DNA from 3 places in the Massilia sp. BKSP1R2A-1 genome. Region 2 is predicted to be linked to each of the others. Evidence: predicted binding sites of a transcription regulator. Region 2 holds the regulator's gene; each other region holds the start of a gene.
What was found. Region 2 encodes LexA, which represses DNA repair genes until DNA is damaged. Its sites were predicted from a motif close to ACTGTATNNNNATACAGT; they were not measured.

Region 1: the regulator LexA is predicted to act here: its motif matches at 4,509-4,526, upstream of dinB (DNA polymerase IV).
Region 3: the regulator LexA is predicted to act here: its motif matches at 2,200-2,217, upstream of ACQ7JA_RS16180 (ATP-dependent helicase).

Annotation. Positions count from the first base shown of each region.
Region 1 is NZ_JBOBRE010000006.1:187,558-195,149, reverse strand. It holds gene ACQ7JA_RS11610 (catalase) at 1-1,540, shown strand, start outside; gene ACQ7JA_RS11605 (DVUA0089 family protein) at 1,575-2,201, opposite strand; gene ACQ7JA_RS11600 (recombination-associated protein RdgC) at 2,391-3,287, opposite strand; gene dinB (DNA polymerase IV) at 3,377-4,468, opposite strand; gene ACQ7JA_RS11590 (S8 family serine peptidase) at 4,792-6,594, opposite strand; gene ACQ7JA_RS11585 (DUF4189 domain-containing protein) at 6,908-7,592, opposite strand, start outside.
Region 2 is NZ_JBOBRE010000008.1:242,655-250,246, reverse strand. It holds gene ACQ7JA_RS14625 (replicative DNA helicase) at 60-1,445, opposite strand; gene rplI (50S ribosomal protein L9) at 1,553-2,005, opposite strand; gene rpsR (30S ribosomal protein S18) at 2,044-2,334, opposite strand; gene priB (primosomal replication protein N) at 2,383-2,673, opposite strand; gene rpsF (30S ribosomal protein S6) at 2,713-3,099, opposite strand; gene ACQ7JA_RS14600 (DUF4276 family protein) at 3,208-3,801, opposite strand; gene ACQ7JA_RS14595 (AAA family ATPase) at 3,798-4,892, opposite strand; gene lexA (transcriptional repressor LexA) at 5,084-5,716, shown strand; gene ACQ7JA_RS14585 (tetratricopeptide repeat protein) at 5,794-6,528, opposite strand; gene ACQ7JA_RS14580 (tetratricopeptide repeat protein) at 6,626-7,447, opposite strand; gene ACQ7JA_RS14575 (cystathionine gamma-synthase family protein) at 7,545-7,592, opposite strand, start outside.
Region 3 is NZ_JBOBRE010000010.1:56,130-63,721, forward strand. It holds gene ACQ7JA_RS16180 (ATP-dependent helicase) at 86-2,173, opposite strand; gene ACQ7JA_RS16185 (hypothetical protein) at 2,601-2,828, opposite strand; gene ACQ7JA_RS16190 (hypothetical protein) at 3,027-3,203, shown strand; gene ACQ7JA_RS16195 (chromate transporter) at 3,257-3,826, shown strand; gene ACQ7JA_RS16200 (chromate transporter) at 3,823-4,407, shown strand; gene fghA (S-formylglutathione hydrolase) at 4,466-5,308, shown strand; gene ACQ7JA_RS16210 (IS481 family transposase) at 5,404-6,354, shown strand; gene ACQ7JA_RS16215 (phosphoribosyltransferase) at 6,505-7,242, shown strand; gene ACQ7JA_RS16220 (hypothetical protein) at 7,239-7,592, shown strand, end outside.

The DNA of each region.
Region 1 (7,592 bases), on a different contig from region 2:
TGGTCCGGCCACGCTCGAGAATTACCAGTTCATCGAAAAGATCACGCACTTCGACCGCGAGCGCATTCCGGAACGCGTGGTGCATGCGCGCGGCACCGGCGCCCACGGCTATTTCGAAGCCTATGGCACCATCGGCGGCGAGCCGGCCGGCAAGTACACCCGGGCGCGTGTGCTGAACGAGGTCGGCGTGCAGACCCCGGTGTTCGTGCGCTTCTCGACCGTGATCGGCGCCAGGGAATCGCCCGAGACGGCGCGCGATCCGCGCGGCTTCGCCATCAAGTTCAAGACCGTCGATGGCAACTGGGACTTGGTGGGCAATAACCTGAAAGTCTTCTTCATCCGCGATGCGATCAAGTTCCCGGACATGATCCACGCCTTCAAGCCCGACCCGGTCACCAACCAGCAGGAGCCCTGGCGCTTCTACGATTTTATTTGCAGCCATCCCGAAGCGCTGCACGTGATTACCTGGGTCAAGAGCCCATGGGGCATTCCCGCGACCTACCGCGAGATGGAAGGCTCCGGCGTGAACACCTATAAGCTGGTCAACGACCAGGGTGTGGCCCACCTCGTGAAGTTCCATTTCGAACCGAAGCAGGGCGTGCGCAACCTTACCGCGCAACAGGCCGCCGAGATCCAGGCCCAGGACACCAGCCACGCCACGCGCGACCTCTACGATGCGATCGAGCGCGGCGACTTCCCCGAATGGGAGTTCTGCGTGCAGATCATGAGCGACGGCGAGCACCCCGAGCTCGACTTCGATCCGCTGGACGACACCAAGCGCTGGCCGGAAGACCAGTTCCCGCTGCTGCCGGTGGGCCGCCTGGTCCTCAACAAGAATCCGGACAACGTCTTCGCGGAAACCGAGCAATCGGCCTTCGGCACCGGCGTGCTGGTCGACGGCATCGACTTCTCGGACGACAAGATGCTGCAGGGCCGCACCCTCTCCTATTCCGACACCCAGCGCTACCGCGTCGGGCCGAACTACCTGCAGCTGCCGATCAACCAGCCGCAGGCGGGCGCGGCGGCGCGCACCAACCAGCGCGACGGCCAGATGACCTTCTACGTGGACGGCCGCGGAGAGGACAAGCACATCAACTACGAGCCGAGCCTGATGGGCGGCTACCGGGAAGCGCCCAAGCCCGGGAAGGAATACCACCAGTGGGTCGAAGGCCACCTGGGCCGCTACCAGACCACCCGCACGGCGGACGACTACGCCCAGGCCGGCGCGCGCTACCGTACCTTCGAGGACTGGGAGCGCGACGACCTCGTCAACAATGTCGGCGGCGACCTGAGGAAATGTCCGGAGCCGATACAGCTGCGCATGGTGTGGCACCTGTGGCACTGCGACGAGGACTACGGCCGCCGCGTGGCGGAAGTGGCGGGCATCGACCTGGAGAAGGCCAGGGCGCTGCCGCCGCTGCCGGGCAAGCCGGCCCCGCACGAGAAGCGGCAGGGGCCGACCTATTCGAGCGGCAAGCTCGAGCGTGGCGACGGGGGAAGCCGGGAACCGGCCACCAGCGAAGAAGTCGCCACGAAGTAAAGGAGATGAAAGCGCCGGCGACGGCGCTTTCACTTTATGCCTGCGGCTTCGCCTTGCGACGGCGCGCCAGGCCCATGCCTGCCACGCCGGCAGCCAGGATCGCCATGCTTGCAGGCTCCGGAACCTCGTCCGGGATCTCGGCGCTGTTGACGTTCAGGATATCGAAGGCCCAGTGGCCATCGCGCTTGTCGCCTTCGGCGTCGACGAAGCCATCGCGGAAATCGCGATTTCCGAAACCGTCGAATTCGAAGCCATCGGCCAGGTCGCCATTCGAAAAATTATCGAACTGCTGGATCGTCACAATGTAGTTGCCGGCAGCCAGCTCACGGGTGAAGTTCACGTCGAAGCAGGCGCCGGTCACGGCATCGCCATCGACCAGGGAGCAACCGGCATCGTCCTGTTCGTCGATGCGCACGCCGTCTGCCGAGAACAGGGCCAGGATCGGATCGAAGCCACCGCGCCCGATGGCCTGCCCGGCCGCGTTCACGCCGCCCGCATAGGACCAGCTGCGCAGGGTCACGGTCGATGTTTCGGCCAGCGTGAAGTTAAAACGCTGCACATCGTTATCGTAGGTGAAGTTGCCGGTGAAGGAGATGTTGTCGGCGTGGGCGATCGAGGCGAATCCGAACAGGGCGAGTGTGACGAGTTTCTTGAGTTTCATTACAGCGGCTCCTTTGGAGAGTTGGTCAAAAGTACGCCGCCGACTTTTAGCAAAGAGTATGCCTGCCCGCTAAGTCAATGTTAAATAAGGGAAAATGTTTCATGGCACAATCGAAATGTAAAACTGCTCGACAGTACCATTTGAGAGAGCTTACCCGGACTGCATATGCAGCCCGGATGAAGCGGTGAATCAGGCCTTGGCTTCGCCGCCCAGGGCCTCGACGACGTCGGCCAGCAGCTTGGCCAGCTCGCCCGTCATCAGGGTGATGTCGTTGTCGAAACGCTCGTCGTCGCTGTAGGTGACGGCTTCGCCTTCCTTGATCACGTCCAGCGGCTTGATGCTCTTGATCGCCAGCGACTCGGTCAGCACGAAGCTGATGCGGTCGTTCCAGGTCATGGCCAGGCGGGTGCACTGCTTGCCGGCGGCGATGTGGCGGCGGATGTCGTCCGGCTCCAGGGTGTGCTTCACGTAGCGCACGGCCGCGCGGCTTTCGCCGGTGGCGCGCAGTTCGGTGTCCTGGTCGATGGTGAAGCCATACGGCGCTTCGTCGGCTTCCAGCCAGCCGGTCATGACGGCCACCGGGGATTTCTGCACGCGCAGCGATTCGAGCGGCATGCGGTCCACGGCTTTCAGCAGCATCTTGATGACGTCGTCCGCTTTTGCCGGGCTGGCGGCGTCGACCACCAGCCAGCCGTTGACCGGGTCGATCCAGACCCAGACGTTGCTGCGGATCGAGAAGGCGCGCGGCAGCAGTTCGTCGGCCACGCGTTCCTTCAGGTCCTTCATTGCCTTCTTGCCCGGCGGGAAGCCCTGCTGTTCTTCCAGCTCGGCGGCCTTGGCCTTGGCGACCTGGTTGATGACCGAGCTCGGCAGCAGCTTCTTCTCGCTGCCCAGCATCATCAGCATCTGCTTGTTGACGACGTGGACCAGCTTGCCGTTACCGCGTGGCGAATCCCAGCCCTGGCGCAGCAGTTCGTTGCTGCTGGCGGGCGTGAAAGCCTGCGACTGCAGCGCTTCTTCCATCTGTTCCGGGTTGAATGCCCAGGGAGCGGGCAGGCGATAAATCTGGAGATTCTTGAACCACATACGCGTGTTATCCGATTGTTTGCAAAATTCTGGGGAACGACATTCTAGCTGCTCAGCGGCAATCCAAGCCGGCAGCGGTGGGAAAAAAGTTAATCTGTTGTCGGGTCGCCAACGGCCTCGACGATGGCTTCCGGCATGGTGTCATCGAACAGGCGCAGCTGCTCGACCGTCTCGGTATCGCCCAGCCGCACCCCGACGCCCAACAGGCGCACGGGGCGGCTGGCGCGGGCCCAGCCGGTCTCCATGAGACGCGCATAGGTCGGAATATGTGGCGCATAGCCAACACACTCCACCGTCGTCTGCTGGAAGTCCGAGAACTTGATTTTCACGAAAAGCTTGTTGATGAACTTTTCGGCACCGTTGCGCTTGATACGGCCGAGCAAGTGCTCGTAGAGGTCAGGCAGGAGCTTCAGGCAGCTGTCCAGGTCGGGTACGTCCGGTGTATACGTTTCCTCGGTGCTGATCGACTTGCGCTCGCGCGAGGTGTTCACTTCGCGCGTATCGACGCCGCGGCAGAGGCTATACAAACGGTAGCCGAAGCTGCCGAAGTGCTCGGTCAGCCGCTCGATGGGCCAGCTGCGCATGTCGCCGCAGGTCTGCAGGCCGAGCCGGTTCATCTTCTCGGCCGTCACCTTGCCCACGCCATACAGCTTCTTGACCGGCAACGCGGCCACGAAGGCGTCGACCTCTTCCGGGCGGACCAGGAACAGGCCGTCCGGCTTGTTCCAGTCGCTGGCAATCTTGGCCACGAACTTGTTCGGCGCCACGCCGGCCGAGGCGGTGATGCCGACGGTCTCGAAAATGCGGCGCCGGATCTCCTGCGCGATCAGGGTGGCGCTGCCCTTGCAGTGCGGCGAATCGGTGACGTCGAGGTAGGCTTCGTCGAGCGAGAGCGGCTCCACCAGTTCCGTATAGTCGCGGTAGATGTCCATGATCTGGCGCGAGGCGATCCGGTATTTTTCCATTGCCGGCGGGATCACCAGCAGGCCCGGGCACAGCTTCATGGCCTGGGCCGTGGCCATGGCCGAATGGATGCCGAAGCGGCGCGCCTCGTAGTTGCAGGTGGCGATCACGCCGCGCTGGTCGGGACGGCCGCCGACGGCGAGCGGACGCCCGCGCAGCGAAGGATCGTCGCGCATCTCGACCGATGCATAGAAACAGTCGCAATCGCAGTGGATGATTTTACGGAGCGGAGCGTTCACACGGGCGGCGGGGGCGACTACTGTAATTGCATACAGTATCGGTGCAAAGTGGAGTTTCTGCAATACCGTAGGGTGGACGGCTTCGCCGTCCGGGCGTTCGACTATCCGATGCACTGACGCGCACAGATTATTCACCGACTGTTTGAACGCGCGTTCGTAATTCCGGGCACCTGCCCGAAATTACCCCGTCCACGCTACGAAAAAGCGGAATTCAACACCCCAAAAAAAAAGAACGCGCGGCATGCCGCGCGTTCCCGGATGAAGGCGGCGCAAGGGGAGCAGCGCCGCTTCGTCCTCGACTGTTACCAGCTCAGCTTCAGGCTGTACTTGCCGCTGGTCGAGCCGGTGCCGCCGCTGTAGTACACCACGCGCACGTAGCGGGTCGACGCTGCGGTGCCGGTGTTGGCGCTGGTGACGCTGTCCACCGCGCCGGCCGGGTTTTCGCTGGCGCCCAGCTGGGTGCCGGAGCTGTTGTACACGTACAGGTCGTAGTCGGCGGTGCTGCTGCCCGGGGTCATGGTGGCGCTCAGGGTTTTGCCGGCCGGCAGGTCTACGCGGAAGTAGTCCGTGTCGGTGGTGCTGCCCAGATTGCCGTTGACGGTGGTGCCGGTGGTCGAGATCAGGTTGGCGGTGCCGGTCGTGTTGTTCGACTCCGTCTCATTGATCGTCGGGCCGGTCGGCGTGGTGCCGCCGCCGATTGCCGCGTTCACGGCGGCGGTGGCGTCCACGATGCCGGTGCCGCAGCCCGAGCAGGTCGCCGGGAAGGCGCGCGCGGTCGACTTCAGCATGCTTTCCACCTGGTCCGGGGTCAGGGTCGACTTGGCCGCGAACATCAGGGCGGCGACGCCGGCCACGTGCGGGGTGGCCATCGAGGTGCCCTGGTAGCCGGCGTAGTTGTCGGCGCCCGGCGCGTTGGTGCCCGCGTTCAGGGTCGAGATCACGCTGTAGCTGCCGTCGCCGCCCGGGGCTGCGACGTCGACCAGGGTGCCGTAGTTCGAGTACGACGCACGGCCGCCGGTCTTGCCGGTCGCCGCGACCGCGACCACGCCCGAGCAGTTCGCCGGGCTGGCGTTGCTGACGTTCATGTTGTCGTTGCCGGCCGCCACCACCACCACCGCGCCGCGCGAGCGGGCGCCGTTGATGGCGTTCTGGGTCGTTGCATCGCAGGCGCCGCCGCCGCCCAGCGACAGGTTCAGCACCTTGGCCTTGTTGGCATTGGCCGGCACGCCGCTCACGGTGCCGCCCGAAGACCAGGTGATCGCGTCGGCGATATCCGAGGTGTAGCCGCCGCACTTGCCGAGCACGCGCACCGGCACGATCTTGGCGTTGTACGCCACGCCGGCCACGCCCAGGCTGTTGTTGGTGCGTGCGGCCACGGTGCCGGCCACGTGGGTGCCGTGCCAGCTCGAGTTCGAGGCCGGCGAGCCGGCGTAGCATTCGCCCGCGACCACGCGGTCGCCCGGGTCGCTCGCATCGGTGTCGCGGCCGTTGCCGTCGTTGCCGATGGTGGCGCTGCTGATGAAGTCATAGCCCTGCAGGATCTGGCCGCTCAGGTCGGCGTGCGGACGGTAGCCGGTGTCGATCACGGCCACGACCACGCCGGTGCCGGTGGACAGGTCCCAGGCGGTCGGCAGGCGCAGGCCGCCGACCGAGTCGGTGTAGTGCCACTGCTGGGCGTAATACGGGTCATTCGCCGTCGCCATGTGGGTCATGATGCGGTCAGGCTCGGCGTACTCGATGTTCGGATCGCGCGCCATCATCTCGGCGGCCAGCTTCTTCACCTCGTTCAGGTGCTTGCGGCCATTGAGCTTGAAAACACGGGCGCCGGTCGAGATCGCGTGGCTCTCGCTGACCAGCATGCCGAACTCCTGGCCGGCGCGCTCGAGGCGGGCCTTGCGGTCGGCGCTCAGGGCGGTGGCGACACGCGCCTGGGCCTGGCCGACGGCCTTCGATGCCGGGACGGCATCCTTGTACTTCACGATAATGCGATCAGTCTCCAGGATGAACTTCTGCTCCGCCGCTCCGGCCGCCGTGGCGGCAAGCGCCAGCGAGACCGCAGCACACATCTTCAACATGGCAGGATGAATCGAACGCGTTTGCTTCATGTTTCTTCCTCATTGTGATGTTTTCCGTCAAGCGAAATGACCCTCGCCTGTGTCGTTGTAAACGGTATCAACCCTGGGACAAACCGCGGGTCAAACCCGTGCCGTCTGAATGCGGCGAAATGAGCGTACTCCGAAAGGAAGAGCTTGCGCGCGACAATTCGATACAATTTCGGCGTATTAACAACACTAGACGGCCCCAATGTTGAAGAAACCTATTTTCTTCGGCGAAACGTTAAATTTGGCAAATATCGTACGCCACAATTATATTGACGTTTATCAAAGCAGCTTGCTCAGCAATAAGGTATAGGGCTACTCAGCCGCCGCAGCTGGAGGTATCCCATTTCCAGTTGTTGGTGAACGGGTCGAGTACCCGGGGAGCTTCCCAGCGTTCGGTATGGCCGTTCGCGAAGGTGCGCACGCAGCTGCCGTTGACGCAGCGGTTGGTGCAGGCCAAGGTCCGGCCGCGTGGCGGCGCCGACGGACGGGACTGGGCCGCGCGCTCTTTCGCCAAAGCTGTCTGAGCGAAGACCTTGTCGAAGGACGCCGGCTTCGACCGTGGTCCCCGGTTCTCGAACGTTTCGACGATCTTGCATGCCTCTCCCGGCGCCGACTGTTCGCGGCATTGCGCCAGCGCCACCTTTTCGGCCTGCACCCGGTCGGTCTCGAGCTGGTGGAAGGAGTAGCTCGGCGACGCCGCGGTGACGCGCGTCCACGCGCCCCACTTCGTCAAGACCTCGCACTTGGCCGCGGCATCCTTCAGGTCCGCCGCGCATCCGTCCAGGGCGGCCTGACGTGCCTTCGCCTCGCTGCTGTAGCGATAGGCATAGAACTGCGCCAGCAACTGCCCCTCGGCGCTCCTGGCGTAGGCCCAGGCGAGCCATTCGCCGCCGGGCTCCCAATACAGTGCGTTGAACTTGCAGCCCTTGGCCTGCTTGCGGCACGCCTTCATGGCTTCGTCACGCGCCTTTTCCGGCGTGTCGCGCATGACGGCCGTCGTC
Region 2 (7,592 bases):
GGCAGCGGCAAAGTGAACCGGCTCGTGGCCGGCTGATTTATAAGAACTGCTTCAGAAACTTAGTCGCCCTGATAGATACTCAGGTTACCGCTGTAGTTGCCGAACTTGGTGTAGGAGCCGATCCAGGTAAGGCGGACGGCCCCGATCGGACCGTTACGCTGCTTACCGATGATGATTTCGGCGGTTCCTTTATCGGGCGAGTCGGGATTGTAGACCTCGTCGCGATACAGGAAGATGATCACGTCCGCATCCTGTTCGATAGCGCCCGATTCGCGCAGGTCGGACATGACGGGACGTTTGTTGGGTCGTTGTTCCAGCGAGCGGTTCAGCTGGGACAGCGCGATGACGGGGCAATGCAGCTCCTTGGCCAGGCCTTTCAGGGAACGGGAGATCTCCGAGATCTCGGCCGCGCGGTTGTCGCCCGGCTGGCTGCCCTGCATCAGCTGCAGGTAGTCGACGATGATCAGGCCGAGCTTCCCGCACTGGCGCGCCAGGCGTCGTGCCCGTGCGCGCATCTCGATCGGGTTCAGCGCCGGCGTCTCGTCGATGTAGAGCTGGGCATCGTTCATTTTCTGGATGGCGTGCGTCAGGCGCGGCCAGTCCTCGTCGTTCAGGCGGCCGGTACGCAGGCGATGCTGGTCGAGCTGGCCCACGGAACCGAGCATACGCATGGCCAGCTGGGCGCCGCCCATCTCCATCGAGAACACGGCCACCGGCAGGCCGGCTTCGATCGCGACGTTCTCGCCGATGTTGACCGAGAAGGCGGTCTTGCCCATCGAGGGACGTCCCGCCACGATGACCAGGTCGCCCGGCTGCAGGCCGGAGGTCATGCGGTCGAGGTCGATGAAGCCGGTCGGCACGCCGGTGATCTCGCCCTGGTTTTCGCGCGAATACAGTTCGTCGATGCGCTCGACGACTTGCGTCAGCAGCGGCTGGATCGGGTTCCAGCCCTGCTGGCCGCGAGCGCCGGTTTCGGCGATCGCGAAGATCTTCGACTCGGCCTCGTCCAGCATCTGCTTGACCTCCTTCCCTTGCGGGTTGAAGGCATTGCCCGAGATCTCATCGGCCACCGTGATCAGGTTGCGCAGGATGCCGCGGTCGCGCACGATCTCGGCGTAGCGGCGGATGTTGGCCGCCGACGGCGTGTTCTGCGCCATCGCGTTCAGGTACTGCAGGCCGCCGACCTCCTCGGCCTTGCCGAGCATATTGCAGGCCTCGTAGACCGTGATGACGTCGGCTGGTTTACCGGCGTTGATCAGGCGGATCATCTGTTCGAAGATGATGCGGTGATCGTAGCGGTAGAAATCCTCCGCGTGCATGAAGTCGGCGATGCGGTCCCACGCGGCGTTATCGCGCAGCAGGCCGCCGATGACGGACTGTTCTGCTTCGATGGAGTGCGGCGGGATGCGCAGGGAATCGACTTGCGGATCGGCTGGGGAATTCATGGCGGGCATTATACCTTCTCCTGTCACACGGCTGTCATAAATGACCGGTTTTTCAGGACGTAAAAAAAGCCGGGCGAACCCGGCTTTTTCGTTTTTACAACAAATGCTTATGCAGCTTCGCCGACGACAGCGATGGTGATTTCCGAGACGACGTCGGTGTGCAGCGCGACGGCAACCGGGAACTCGCCGGTGGTCTTCAGCGGGCCGGTCGGCAGGCGAACCTGCGACTTCTCGACTGCGAAGCCTTGCTTGCTCAGGGCTTCGGCGATGTCGAAGTTGGTGACCGAACCGAACAGACGGCCGTCCACGCCGGCTTTCTGGGCGATGGTGACGGTCATGCCGCTCAGCTTGTCGCCTTGCGCCTGGGCTGCCGACAGCTTTTCAGCTGCTGCTTTTTCCAGTTCGGCGCGCTTGACTTCGAACTCGGCCACGGCGGCCTGGGTAGCGCGGCGCGCCATCTTTTGCGGGATCAGGAAGTTACGTGCGTAACCGTCCTTGACTTTGACGACGTCGCCCAGGTTACCGACGTTAACAACTTTTTCGAGCAGAATAACTTGCATGTTTTTTTCTCCAGGATAACTGACTGACGTGCCGACGCTTAGGCGTTGTGCAGGTCGGTGTACGGCAGCAGCGCGAGGTAGCGTGCGCGCTTGATGGCGGTGTCGACCTGGCGCTGGTAGTGCGCCTTGGTACCGGTCAGGCGTGCCGGCATGATCTTGCCGTTTTCCTGGACGAAGTCCTTCAGGGTGTCCACGTCTTTGTAATCAACCTGCTCAACGCCGGCGGCGGTGAAGCGGCAGAACTTCTTGCGCTTGAACAGCGGGTTCTGCTGCTTGCGCTTGAGTTTTTCTTTGGCTTTGTTTTTGTCGAACTTTTTACCGAATGCCATTTTGAGGCTCCTGTATCTGTAATCTAAATAGGCCGTGTCGCTGGGCGACTATGCGGCACTGAAATCAATGATGTGAAACACCAAGGCTTTGCTGTTGCGGTTCTTTCTGGCGAGGAATCCCTCGAAGCGGTAAGCGGCGCCGAGTTCGGCGCTGTCCAGCCGGCCTGAAATCTGGCCCGCGCCAAGCGCAGGCATTTCAAACTCGACCAGCCTTGCCACCCCTGCTTCTTCCTGCTGCGAACTATGCTGCAGGATCACGCCCACGATGGGGACGCCGGCTGGGGTGTAACGCAGTACGTCACGCTCCGCGATGGTCGCGATGAGCTGGAACTGGTTCACTTCCGTTTAAAGGTTCCCGAGAAAAAACTCAGTGACAGCTTAAGCAGCGGCGGCCGGGGCAGCAGCTGCTGCTTCAGCGCGGTGGCTCTTGGCTGCGTCTTCGCGCTGGACCGACTTCATCATCGGCGACGGTGCGGTTTCGGCCTTCTTCATCTTGACGGTCAGGTGACGCAGGACGGCATCGTTGAACTTGAATGCGGTTTCCAGCTCGACCAGGGTCTCGTTGTCGCACTCGATGTTCATGCAGATGTAGTGGGCTTTCGGCAGCTTCTGGATCTGGTAAGCCATTTGACGGCGGCCCCAGTCTTCCACGCGATGGATGTTACCGCCGCGGCTGGTCACCGTGGTCTTGTAACGCTCGATCATCGCCGGGACTTGCTCGCTCTGGTCCGGGTGGACGATAAAAACGATTTCATAATGACGCATGCAACACTCCTTAAGGACGTTTAAACAAATGCCCACCTCGGCGTCAAGACGAGTGTGGGAAGGGAAAGCCCACGATCATAGCATGGATTGCGAACCGCAGCAACAGGACTAGAGCGCCTCCAGCCGGGTCACCCACATATCAAATCTGGGACAATGCGCTCGAATTTCCTGAAGTCCTGCCAGCTCGAGAATCTCAGGACCATGTAGTTTTTTGTCGTAGGCTTTGAAGATGTTTTTCAATCGATGAGATGGACTTGTCTCCACTGCTCCGTTCACGTTCTCGGGCGAGCCACTACGGTGCACTGCATCGTTCAGTAGCACTAGCTCAGCATCTCCACCACTCAACCATTCCACCACATGAGCGGGAACCGCGAACAGTAGCGCTTCGAACTCATATTTTTGGATATATGGCAAAAAGCGCTGGCCCCTTCCCTCCCCCACTCGAGCCACCATTTCTGCTTCAAGCTCGTCTACGGACAAAGTGCCGCGCCCTTTAAAGCCGTAGAAGTCGTAAAGGGTACTGACTCGATCGAATGATCCGAACAGCGCAGGCAGTTGCCCAGCCATTTTATCCAGACTCACATTACCACGAAGGTCGATGGCGGTAACCTGCTTTCCGAAAGGGGTCAGGTACGGCTTTAGTACGCGCTGGACAAACTCCCGCTCGGTCGCACCTTCGACGCTAATTGCCAAGCGCGTCATTCCGGCGTCCCTCCCAGGACATTCATCTCCCAGATATCACCGATCCGGTATTCTTTCATCCACTCCGAGACCTCGACCTCGCTCAGGCGACGAAAAGCCGATGCGTTTTCCACTTGATCGACAACGACCATGTCCTCCCAAGAAAATTGATTCGCTAACGTCACTGACTGCGTCGAAGCAATGATCTGCGTGATCTCACTCGCTGAGCGCATCATCGCGGCCAAGAGCTGCATAGCGAATGGATGCAAGCCAAGCTCAGGCTCATCCAAAAGAATGATAGTTGGCAATTTTGGCTGCAAGAGCAAGGTTGCCATGCAAATGAAACGCAGAGTTCCATCTGAAAGCATCGTCGCATCAAAGTAATCTTCACTTCCCTTGTGTTTCCAGCGCAGGCGAATAGTGTCGTTTGGCTCAGGCACGAACACAAAGTCATGAAAGTATGGGGCAACGCGTTGAATGGTATGGACTATGCGACGGTAATTTTCAGTTTCACGTATGTCATACAGGAAAGCAGCTAAGTTCTCCCCCTGTGGTAGCAGGCGCTCTGTTGCATGAATGCTATACGCACCCTTGACACGTGCTGTGTCGCTAGTGTCGTGAAAATGGTAAACCTTCCAGTCACGCAGGTAGCCCGCGACGTGCTGACTAGGCGTGCCGGTACCGGGCAGCGGGAGGCCTGACTCTGCCGCACCGGGCGGCGCGAGGTCTCGCACCTTCGTACCCCCTGCGTAGCCTATTTCACCACCGTGAAACAATGCCTGCTCACGTTTGAACACCAAACTATCGTCATTGGTCGCCACCATTGTGGCTCGGTAACCATTAGGCGAAAAATGGAGATCGATATGGAGCTCATCCGTTGTCTTGCGTCCAAAAAAAAGTGTGCGATCCGCGCCGTTTAGTCCGGCTCGCACGAAGAGCTGCAGCTCCTTTTCAAGCAAACGATTCATGAACTTGAAGAAGCTGATGAAATTCGATTTGCCAGCCCCATTCGGACCAATGAGGACATTCAATCTCTTCAGCTCTAGATCAAGCGAACGTATTGAGCGAAAACCGCTAAGCTTAATGTGCTGAAGGCACCCGAGCTTTGCCATGTAGTTACCTTTTGAAAATTTTTCTGCGGAGCATGCTTCGCCGGCCGACTGTAGGCGGCATGTTCAAACGGTGCGTAGAACGCACCCCGCGCGTAACTTACACACAAACCGCGCTTGAGACAACGAAATAGCTTGCGTTTGCTCGAACACTGTATAAAAATACAGTCTCGAATGATATCAGTGGTACATCCATGCTCAAGCTCACTGCAAGGCAAGAACAGATCCTCAACCTGATCAAGGAAGCGATCGAGAACACCGGTTTCCCGCCGACCCGCGCCGAAATCGCGGCCGAACTGGGCTTCAAGTCGGCCAATGCCGCCGAGGAACATCTGCAGGCGCTGGCGCGCAAGGGCGCCATCGAGATTTCCCCGGGCACCTCGCGCGGCATCCGCCTGGTGGGCGCCTCGGTCGAACAGATCCCGATGCCGCCGGCCGCCCTCATGATGTCGCTGCCGCTGGTCGGCCGCGTGGCCGCCGGCTCGCCCATCCTGGCCCAGGAACACGTGGAAGCCACCTATTCCGTCGACGCCGCCATGTTCTCGGCCCGTCCGGACTTCCTGCTGAAGGTCAAGGGCTGGTCGATGCGCGATGCCGGCATCTGCGATGGCGACTTCCTGGCGGTCAAGAAGATCGACAGCGCCAAGAACGGCCAGATCGTGGTCGCCCGCCTGGGCGAGGAAGTCACCGTCAAGCGCTACCGCAAGACCGGCAACATGGTCGAGCTGTTGCCGGAAAACCCTGACTTCAAGGTCATCCAGGTATCGCCGGAAGACGAATTCGCACTCGAAGGCCTGGCCGTGGGGCTGATGCGCAGCTGGCACTGAGTCCGCGCTTCACACGCACAACGGGGTAGTCGGGGCCGCTGGCCTCGACTACCCCGTTTTTTATTGGCGCATTCGTCTTACTGGATCTTCTTGTCCGCCCAGTAGGAATCCTTCTTGGCGTCCTTGACCATCTTGTTGTGCTGCTCCACATAGCTTTCCGTCGCCTTGCGCCAGGCGTCGAAATCGGCCAGCAGCAGCTTCGAGCTCACCCTCGCCTCTTCGCTCAGGTTTTCCTGCAGCTGGGCCAGGTAGGCGTTCGACTTCTCCGTCTCTTCCTTGTTCATCAGCTTCTGGATGTCGGCGGGAATGCGCTTGGCCAGGGGCATGGAATTGTTCAGGTGGGTGACGTACTTGTTGTAGCACTCCTGCCAGGCCTTCACGGCCGCACCGATGCGGTCGATATCGGCGTTGATCTTCGACATCGCCGGAATGCGCGGCGCCACGCAGCGGTACTCGCCCGTCTTCAGGTCGGCGCCATCGTAGCCCTTGATCCAGTAGTCGATGTCGGCGCGGCGCTTGGCGCGCTGGTCGATCAGCTCGAGCGAGGCGATCGCGACCTTGTTGCCCTTGGCAGCCGCCTTCTTGAACAGCTCGACCGCCTTCGCCTCGTCGACCTGCCCCGCCTCGCCGTAGAAATACATCTGGCCGAGGGCCTGCTGGGCGGCCGGATTGCCGGCATTGGCGAGCTTGGTGTAGAGCTTCATGGCGCCCGCGTAGTCCTGCTTCTCGAACAGGGCGTTGGCGTCTTCCAGTTCGCCGGCAAAGGCGGCGCCGCACAGCAGCAGGGAGGCAAGGAACAGCTTGGTCTTCATGGTCGCACACGGTGAGGGATGGAGCCCCATGATAGCGGCAAGTGCGCCGCTCGCTCAACCGTTGAAACAATTCCGGCAGCCAGGGCTGCCGGAAAGCTTAGCGCCGGGTAGGGGCCACAACCGGTGGGGCCGGCTTCGTGCTGGGCTTACGATCCATCAGCAGGCGCCGATCGTCATTCTGGCGGCGCTGCTGCTCGATGTACATGCGCTTTTCCTCGTCGGCGCGCATGGCCATGCGCAGGTTTTCTTCCTTGGCGAAGGCGTCCGTCGCTTTATGCCATTCCATCTGCTTGCTGGCGACGGTGTTGACGTCGGCGATGGCCTTCGCCTTCAGGCTGGCATAGACCGCCTGCACATGGTCGCGGGCGCGCTTGACTTCCGATGGCGTCATCATGCCCAGCACCTCGGCAGGAATATGCTTGCCGTCCGATACCGTCGCATTGAAGTTGGCCATGAAGCCCTGCTGGCAGGCGCGCCAGCTGTCGATGGCATCCTTGGTGGCCTTGATTTCCTCGTTGGTCCTCGAGGCCTCCGGGATCGCCGGCATCGGGCAGTCGAACTTGCCTGCACGCAGGTCGGCGCCGTCGTATTGCTGGGTCCAGTAGGCAATCTCGGCGCCATGGATCTTGCGCCGGTCGAGGACAGCCAGCGACTCCTTCGCGCCCGCGTTGCCGGCCGCCGCCGACTTCTCGAACCAGCGCCGCGCGGCGTCCAGGTCTTCGCCGGTGCCTTCGCCGAACCAGTGCATTTCGCCCAGGCGCAGCTGCGCGTCCGGGTTGCCGGCATCGGCGAGGCGGGTAAACATCGCCATCGCCTTGCCGTAGTCCTTGGCCGCCAGCAGCCGGTTCGCCTCCGCCAGATCATCCGCGGCCAGGGCGCCGCAGCTGACGAACAGCAGGGACAACAGGAATCTCCGCATGATTACCCTCCAAATATTGTCATTAGGAGTTCATCCTAGAACGGAGTCATGCCGCACTCAAGCTCCAAAGGGGGAATGAGGGCGATCCAGCGCGATTTCATGCAGATAGGGCAGCGCGGAAGTCCTCGAGCAGGTCCTCGGTGTC
Region 3 (7,592 bases), on a different contig from region 2:
CTTAATACCTTAGGCAGATTCCTACAAAACCCGCCGGCGGGGGATAAGTCGTCAACATGCCTTCATCTGCGCTCATCTCGCGCGCTCATTTCCACGCATTTCTTGCCCGGTCTCTCACCAGCATCCGCACGCTCTCCGGCACCGGTGCGCGCAGGTGCCGGGACCCGGCGTCGAGCCAGGTGCTCTCCTCGAAATGCTTCAGCATGGCCGGGGTGATGAAGCGCGTGCGCGCCGCATACACGTGGCGGTCGCCCGTGGACGCCTGCTGCTTGATGAAGAAGCGGTTCGGGAGCACCAGGTGCAGGTGTTCGCGGGCGCGCGTCATCGCCACGTAGAGCAGGCGCCGCTCTTCCTCGATGTCGTCCTGGTTCCCCGTCGCCATGTCCGACGGGATGCAGCCGTCCACCACGTTCAGCACGTGCACGGATTTCCACTCCTGCCCCTTGCTCGAATGGATGGTCGAGAGGATCACGTAGTCTTCGTCGAGCAGGGGCGGCCCGGCGCGGTCGCTGGTGGCCTCGGGCGGATCGAGCGTGATCTCGGCCAGGAAGGCTTCGCGCGAACCGTGGCCGCCCGCCAGGGCGGCCAGCTGCTCGACGTCGGCCGCGCGCACCTGTGCATCGTCGTGCAGGCGCTCCAGGTGCGGCAGGTACCACTGCTTGACCAGTTCGATGTCGGCCGGCCAGCGCAGGCCCGGCGTGCGCAGGCGCCGGTACAGGGCGCAGAAAGCCTCCCAGTCGGCCTTGCTGCGCGCCGGCGGCGCGAAGCCCTCCAGCGCCGCCACCGGGTCGGGCGATGCCGCGATCGCGTCCAGCAGGCGGGTCGCGGTAGCCTGGCCGATGCCGGGGATCAGCTGCACGGTCCGGAAACCCGCCATGCGCCCGGCCGGATTCTGCACGAAGCGCAGCATCGCCAGCACGTCCTTGATATGGGAGGCTTCGAGGAATTTCAGGCCGCCGAATTTCACGAAGGGGATGTTCCGGCGCATCAGTTCAAGCTCCAGCGCCGCGCTGTGGCTGGCCGCACGGAACAGCACCGCCTGCTGGGTGAGCGCAATCCCGGCCTCGCGGTGCTCGAGGATGCGATTGCAGACCCAGCGCGCCTGCTCGGCCTCGTCGGGAATCAGGACCAGCTGCGGCTTGGCGCCGGAGGCCTTGTCGGTCCACAGCGTCTTCGCGTGGCGCTCCAGCGCGCCGGCGATCACCGCGTTCGAGGCGTCCAGGATGGGCTGGGTCGAGCGGTAGTTGCGCTCCAGCGTGATGACCTCTGCCGGGCGCGTGAATTCCTTGGGAAAGTCGAGGATGTTGCGGACCGTCGCGCCGCGGAAGGCGTAGATCGACTGGGCGTCGTCGCCCACCACCATCACGCCCTCGCCGCCCGGCTTCATGCCGGTGAGGATGGAGGCCTGCAGGCGGTTGGTGTCCTGGTATTCGTCGACCAGCACGTGGTCGAACAGGGCGCCGAGCTCGGGACCCAGCACCGGGTCGCCGGCCATCTCGGCCCAGAACAGCAGCAGGTCGTCGTAGTCGAGCACGTTCTGCTCCTGCTTGGCGTCGACGTAGGCGCCGAACAGGGTCTTGAGCTGGCCTTCCCACTCGCTGCACCAGGGGAAGGTCGACTGCAGCACCTGGTCCAACGGCGCGCGGCTGTTCACCACCCGCGAATAGATCGACAGGCAGGTGCCCTTGAGCGGAAAGCGTTTCTCTGTATTCGACAGGCCGATCTCGTGGCGCACCATGCCCATCAGGTCTTCCGAATCGCCGCGGTCATGGATGGTGAAGGATTCGTCGAGGCCGATGCGGCCGGCGTATTCGCGCAGCAGGCGCGCGCCGATCGCGTGGAAGGTGCCGGCCCAGGGCAGCGTGATCGGAGAACCGGCGCCATTCCGGCCCAGCAGGCGCTGCAGCACACCGCTGGCGCGCTGGCCCATCTCGCCCGCGGCGCGGCGCGAGAAGGTCAGCAGCAGGATACGCTGGGGATCGGCTCCCGACTGGATCAGGCGCGCCACCCGGTGCGCCAGGGTATTCGTCTTGCCCGAGCCGGCCCCGGCCACGACCAGCAGGGGACGCACCAGCTCAGCGCCGATGTCGTGCTCGACCGCGGCCCGCTGTTCGGCATTGAGGCTCGCGAACGGATCGCTTGGCACGGCAGGCTGGTCGATAACGGCGGACATGGGGGCGGCTGGGGTGAAAATGCCATACTGTACATTTGTCCAGTTGTGTTGCGCAAGCAGAAATCTGGACGGGCACAAGCATTGTCTTGGCCTGTCGCCCGAACATACCCGCTCTCTGGTCATGCATTACAAGCAAAAAAATCGCTAAGTCACGGATCTATAAAATATTTTCCGGATATCCACAAACTCTGTGAATAACTATGTGGAAAAGCGGGGGCTTGACACGCCGGACGCGGCCATTGATGCGGCTTTCAACAATTTGCCTATTGGGAAGGCAGCGCCGATAGCCCCAAAAATCAAGGGTTTACATGCATGTCCCGCCTGCGCATCAGGCCTGCACACAAAATTAACCTTAAAAAATTTATGTGCATAAGCCGGCTCTGCCTGACCCGCCTTCGAACCGCGCCGGCCAGTGCACAAAGCCGTTTCAGGCCGGGCGCAGGGCGGCGCCGCTGCGGCGCTTCGACGGGTCGAGCAGGACACGGGTGATGATCCGCGTGTCGACCGCATGCGACTTCAGGAATTCGAGGGCGGACAGCGTGCCGGCGGCGCGCATCAGGAGAATCGCGTCGTCGACGATGTCGCGCTGGCGCAGGTCGCACCTGGCCTCCCTGGCGTCGTCGGAGATGGCGTGGAGGGTACGCGGAGGATTCATCGTGCGCCTGCCCTTTCTGTCATGGATTGGTGGGGCTGCGAGCAGTATGGTCGAAGCCAGATCAATGTCAATACCCGATTCAGGTCAAAGGGACGATTCCGAATATGTGCTTGGACTGTACAAGCCGGGCAGCGCTGCGACACAGCCTCCTCGCGCCGCCTACAATGGCCGCGCCACCCATCGACGAACGAGGACACCATGAACACCCATCCCGACCCCGACATGAATCCCGGCGACGAAGCCGAACCCGGCACGCCCGGCGCCGGCGAAGACGTCTGCGAAATCTGCGCCGGCAGCGGCAAGCAGGCCGACGGCAAGCCCTGCCCGAACTGCGGCGGCAGCGGCCACGTCATGCGCGGGATCGGCGGCGGCTGAGGCCGGCCGGGTCCGCGTGGACAGGGCGCGCCGCCCACGGCGATAATGCGGCGATGGACTCGCCACCTTCCCGCCCCCGGCCCGCCTCGCTCACCGATCTCTTCGTCTCCTTCACCGTCCTGGCCCTGCAGGGCTTCGGCGGCGTGCTGCCGGTCGTCCAGCACGAGCTGGTCGAGCGCAAGCGCTGGCTGACGCAGGAGGAGTTCGTCGAGGACTGGGCGGTGGCGCAGATCATGCCCGGCCCCAACGTGGTCAACCTGGCCCTGACGCTCGGCGCGCGCTGGTTCGGCCTGCGCGGCGCCCTGGCGGCAATGGGCGGCCTGCTGGCCATGCCCCTGGTGCTGGTGCTGCTGCTGGCGGTCGTGCACGCGCAGTTCAAGGACGATCCGGCCGTCGGCGGCGCCCTGCGCGGCATGGCGGCGGTATCCGCCGGCCTGATCGCGGCGGCCGGCCTCAGGCTGTCGAGCGCGCTGGCCAGGAATCCCATTCCGCTTCCCATGTGCATCGCGATCGCGGCCGCCGGCTTCGTGCTGCTGGCGTGGGTGCGGGTCCCGCTGCTGTGGGTGCTGCCGCCGCTCGGCCTGCTCGGCTGCGTGCTGGCCTGGCGCCGCTTGCGGCCATGAACGCGCCGCAGCTGGTGTTCGGCTGGCACGACTGGCTCGACCTCTTCATCCACTACCTGATGCTGTCCCTGCTCTCGCTGGGCGGCGCGATCTCGGCCACGGGCGACATGCACCGCTACCTGGTCGAAGACAAGGGCTGGCTCAGCGAATCGCAGTTCAGCGAATCGGTCGCGCTGGCCCAGGCCGCGCCCGGCCCCAACGTGCTGTTCGTGGCCCTGATGGGCTGGCACGTGGGCATGAACACGGGCAGCCTGGCGGCCGCCTTTCTCGGGGTGGGCACCACCATGACCGGCATCCTGCTACCCTCCTCCGTCCTGACCTACCAGGTCGCCCGATGGGGCCACCGCAACCGCGAGCTGCGCGCGGTGCGCGCCTTCAAGCTGGGCATGGCGCCGATGGTGATCGGCATGCTGCTGGCGACCAGCTGGCTGCTGGCCACGGCGAGCAGCCGGGGCGGCAACCGCGACTGGGCGCTCTGGCTGCTGGCCGGCGCGAGCTGCCTCGTCATCTGGCGCACCCGCCTGCACATCCTGTGGCTGCTGGCCCTGGGCGCCGTACTGGGCGCGCTCGGCTTCGTATGACTGGCACGCGTGCGCGCAGCAGGGCATACTGGCGGCATCCCAACCAAGAAAAACAGTCATGCCAGACCTGCTCAACGAACACGCCTGCTTCGGCGGCGTGCAGCGCTTTTATTCCTTCGACTCCCAGGCGATCGGCCTGCCGATGCGCTATTCCGTCTACCTGCCGCCCGGGGCCGGCGACAAGCCCCTGCCGGTGCTGTTCTACCTGGCGGGCCTGACCTGCACCGAGGAGACCTTCATGACCAAGGCCGGCGCCCAGCGCGTGGCCGCCGAGGAAGGCATCATCCTGGTCGCGCCCGACACCAGCCCGCGCGGCGCCGGCGTGCCGGGCGAAACGGACGACTGGGACTTCGGCGCCGGCGCCGGCTTCTACGTCGATGCGCTCCGGGAGCCCTGGTCGCGCCACTACCGCATGTACAGCCACATCCTCGAGCTGCGCCAGCTGGTGCTCGACACGCTGCCGGCCGACCCGGCGCGCGTGGGCATCTTCGGGCACTCGATGGGCGGCCACGGCGCCCTGATGCTGGCGCTGCGCAATCCCGACCTGTTCCGCTCGGTCTCCGCCTTTGCGCCGATCGCCGCGCCGATGCGCTGCCCATGGGGCAAGAAGGCCTTCGGCGGCTACCTCGGACCGGACGAAGCGCTCTGGCGCCAGTACGACGCCACCGAGCTGATGGCGGGCATGACGCGCGCGCCCTTCCCCGGCGGGATCCTGATCGACCAGGGACAGGCCGACAAATTCCTGGCCGAGCAGCTGTATCCGGAAGCCTTCGAGGCCGCCTGCCTGGGCGTGGGCCAGCCGCTGACCCTGCGCCGCCAGCCGGATTACGATCACGGCTACTACTTCATCTCGACCTTCTTGGAAGACCACCTGCGCTTCCACCGCCGCGTGCTGGGTTGAGGCGCTAGTTGTGATGTTTCAATAGGTTGTTCATTCGGATTGGATTTGGGAAACTGGAAATCGCCAAACCCCCAGTTCTCAAGGAAACCAACCGAATGAACATCCATAAGAATGCCCGATTGACCTTCATCCGTCGAGTCGAAATGGTCGAAGACGTCCTTAAATCTCGTTTGCCAGACAGCCAAGCCGCTCAGCTGTACGACGTCAGTGCGGTCACTGTACGCAAATGGGTGGGTCGATTTCTGGCCGAGGGCAAGTCGGGCTTGTATGACCGCTCGTCACGACCGGATTGCAGCCCGCGTGCTATCGATGAGTCAAAAGCGTTGACCATCGTGGAGCTGCGCAAGAAGAGGATGACGCGGGCACGCATTGCCGAGTATTTGTCCCTGTCAAAAGCCACAGTGAGCCGGGTACTCGGCCGTGCGGGCTTGGCCCGGCTATCGGATCTGGAACCGGCCGAACCAGTCAAGCGCTACGAACACGAGAATCCGGGCGACCTCATACACATCGACACGAAGAAACTGGGCCGGATCGAGAAGACCGGCCACCGGGCTACTGGTGACCGTCGTGACCGCAGCCGCGGTGCTGGCTGGGAAGTCTTGTTTGTCGCCGTCGATGACCACGCGCGAATCGCGTACACCGAGCTGCACCCCGATGAGTCGCAGGAAAGCGCCTGCCGCTTCCTGGCAAACGCTCACGCGTATTACTGCTCGCTGGGCGCGAAACCCAAGCGGCTGCTAACCGATAACGGCTCGGCCTTCCGTGCAAAGAGTTTCAGCCGCGTTTGCGCAGGGCTGGAACTGAAGCATCGCTTTACCAAACCCTACCGGCCCCAGACCAACGGTAAAGCTGAACGCTTCATCCAATCTGCGCTACGTGAATGGGCCTACGGCTTTATCTACAAGAGCTCCGACGAGCGTGCAGACACGCTGCGTGAATGGATTCATCACTACAACTGGCATCGTCCACACCAGGGTATCGGCGGCAAGGCACCGATGTCCAGGCTCTCAACCGATCGAAACAACCTCTTGCAACTTCACAGCTAGTCCATCGGGACCGGTGGCCCCACCGGTCCTCTCCCCACTCGCCTGCAGCACCAATGCCATACGGCAAACGTACGCCGTCGGCGCAGATCCCTGTGTATGCTGGATACATGGCTTTCGGCACGCGCCGGACCCGGTCCGCGCCGCCCCGCCATGCTTGATCACCGCCTGCGTCAACCGCGTCGCACCATGCCGGACACCCAGGGCTACAAGGACCGCATCCACGCCGGCCGCGAGCTGGCGCGCGAGCTGCGCCGCCGGCTCGGGCCCGGCGGGCAGGAAGACCTGCTGGTGCTCGGACTGCCGCGCGGCGGCGTGCCGGTCGCCTTCGAAGTCGCGCAGGCGCTCGGGGCCGAGCTCGACGTCCTGCTGGTGCGCAAGCTGGGCCTGCCGAACCAGGAAGAGTACGCCATGGGGGCGATCGGCAGCGGCGGCGTGCGCGTGCTGCAGCCGGGCGTGCCCGGGCTGATGGGCGTGACGCAGGAACAGGTCGAGGAAGTCACCCGGCGCGAGCTGGTCGAGCTCGAACGGCGCGACCGCCGCTACCGGGGCGGTCGCGCCGCGCCGCGCATCGCCGGACGCTGCGTGATCGTGGTCGATGACGGCATCGCCACCGGCGCGACCATGATGGCGGCGCTGCAGGTGCTGCGCCGCCAGGCCCCGGCCCGGCTGGTGGTGGCGGCCCCGGTCGGGGCGCCCGATACCGTCGGCCTGCTCGGGAACGAGGCGGACGAGGTGGTCTGTCCACTGGCCCCGCCGCGCTTCCAGGCGGTCGGCCAGTTCTACCGGACTTTCGGACAGACCGGCGACGAGGAAGTGCAGGATTTGCTGGCGCAGGCATGGGCCAAGCCCGGCGCGCAGGACGAGAACAACAGAAAGGAGCGGACATGAAACCAATTCCAACCGAGACGGCAACCGATGTGGGCAGTGTGGGCAAGTGGCTGGGCGCAGCCGCGGCGGGCGCGCTCCTGATGTATCTGCTCGACCCCGAGCGCGGCCCGGCGCGGCGCTCGCGCGCCGCATCCGCGCTGAAAAGCGGCGCCGCGCGCACCGGTAGTGCGGTCGATCACGCCCTGCACAGCGCGGGAGAAAGCCTCGGCGCACTGACCGGCAGCGCAGCCGACGCCATCTCGCGCGGAGCCGGCAAGCTGCAGGCCCAGGCCGCGCCGCTGCTCGAACGCGCCCGTCACGCTGCGCACGAGGCCGAAGACCGCATCACGGCCGAGGCCGACCATGCCCGC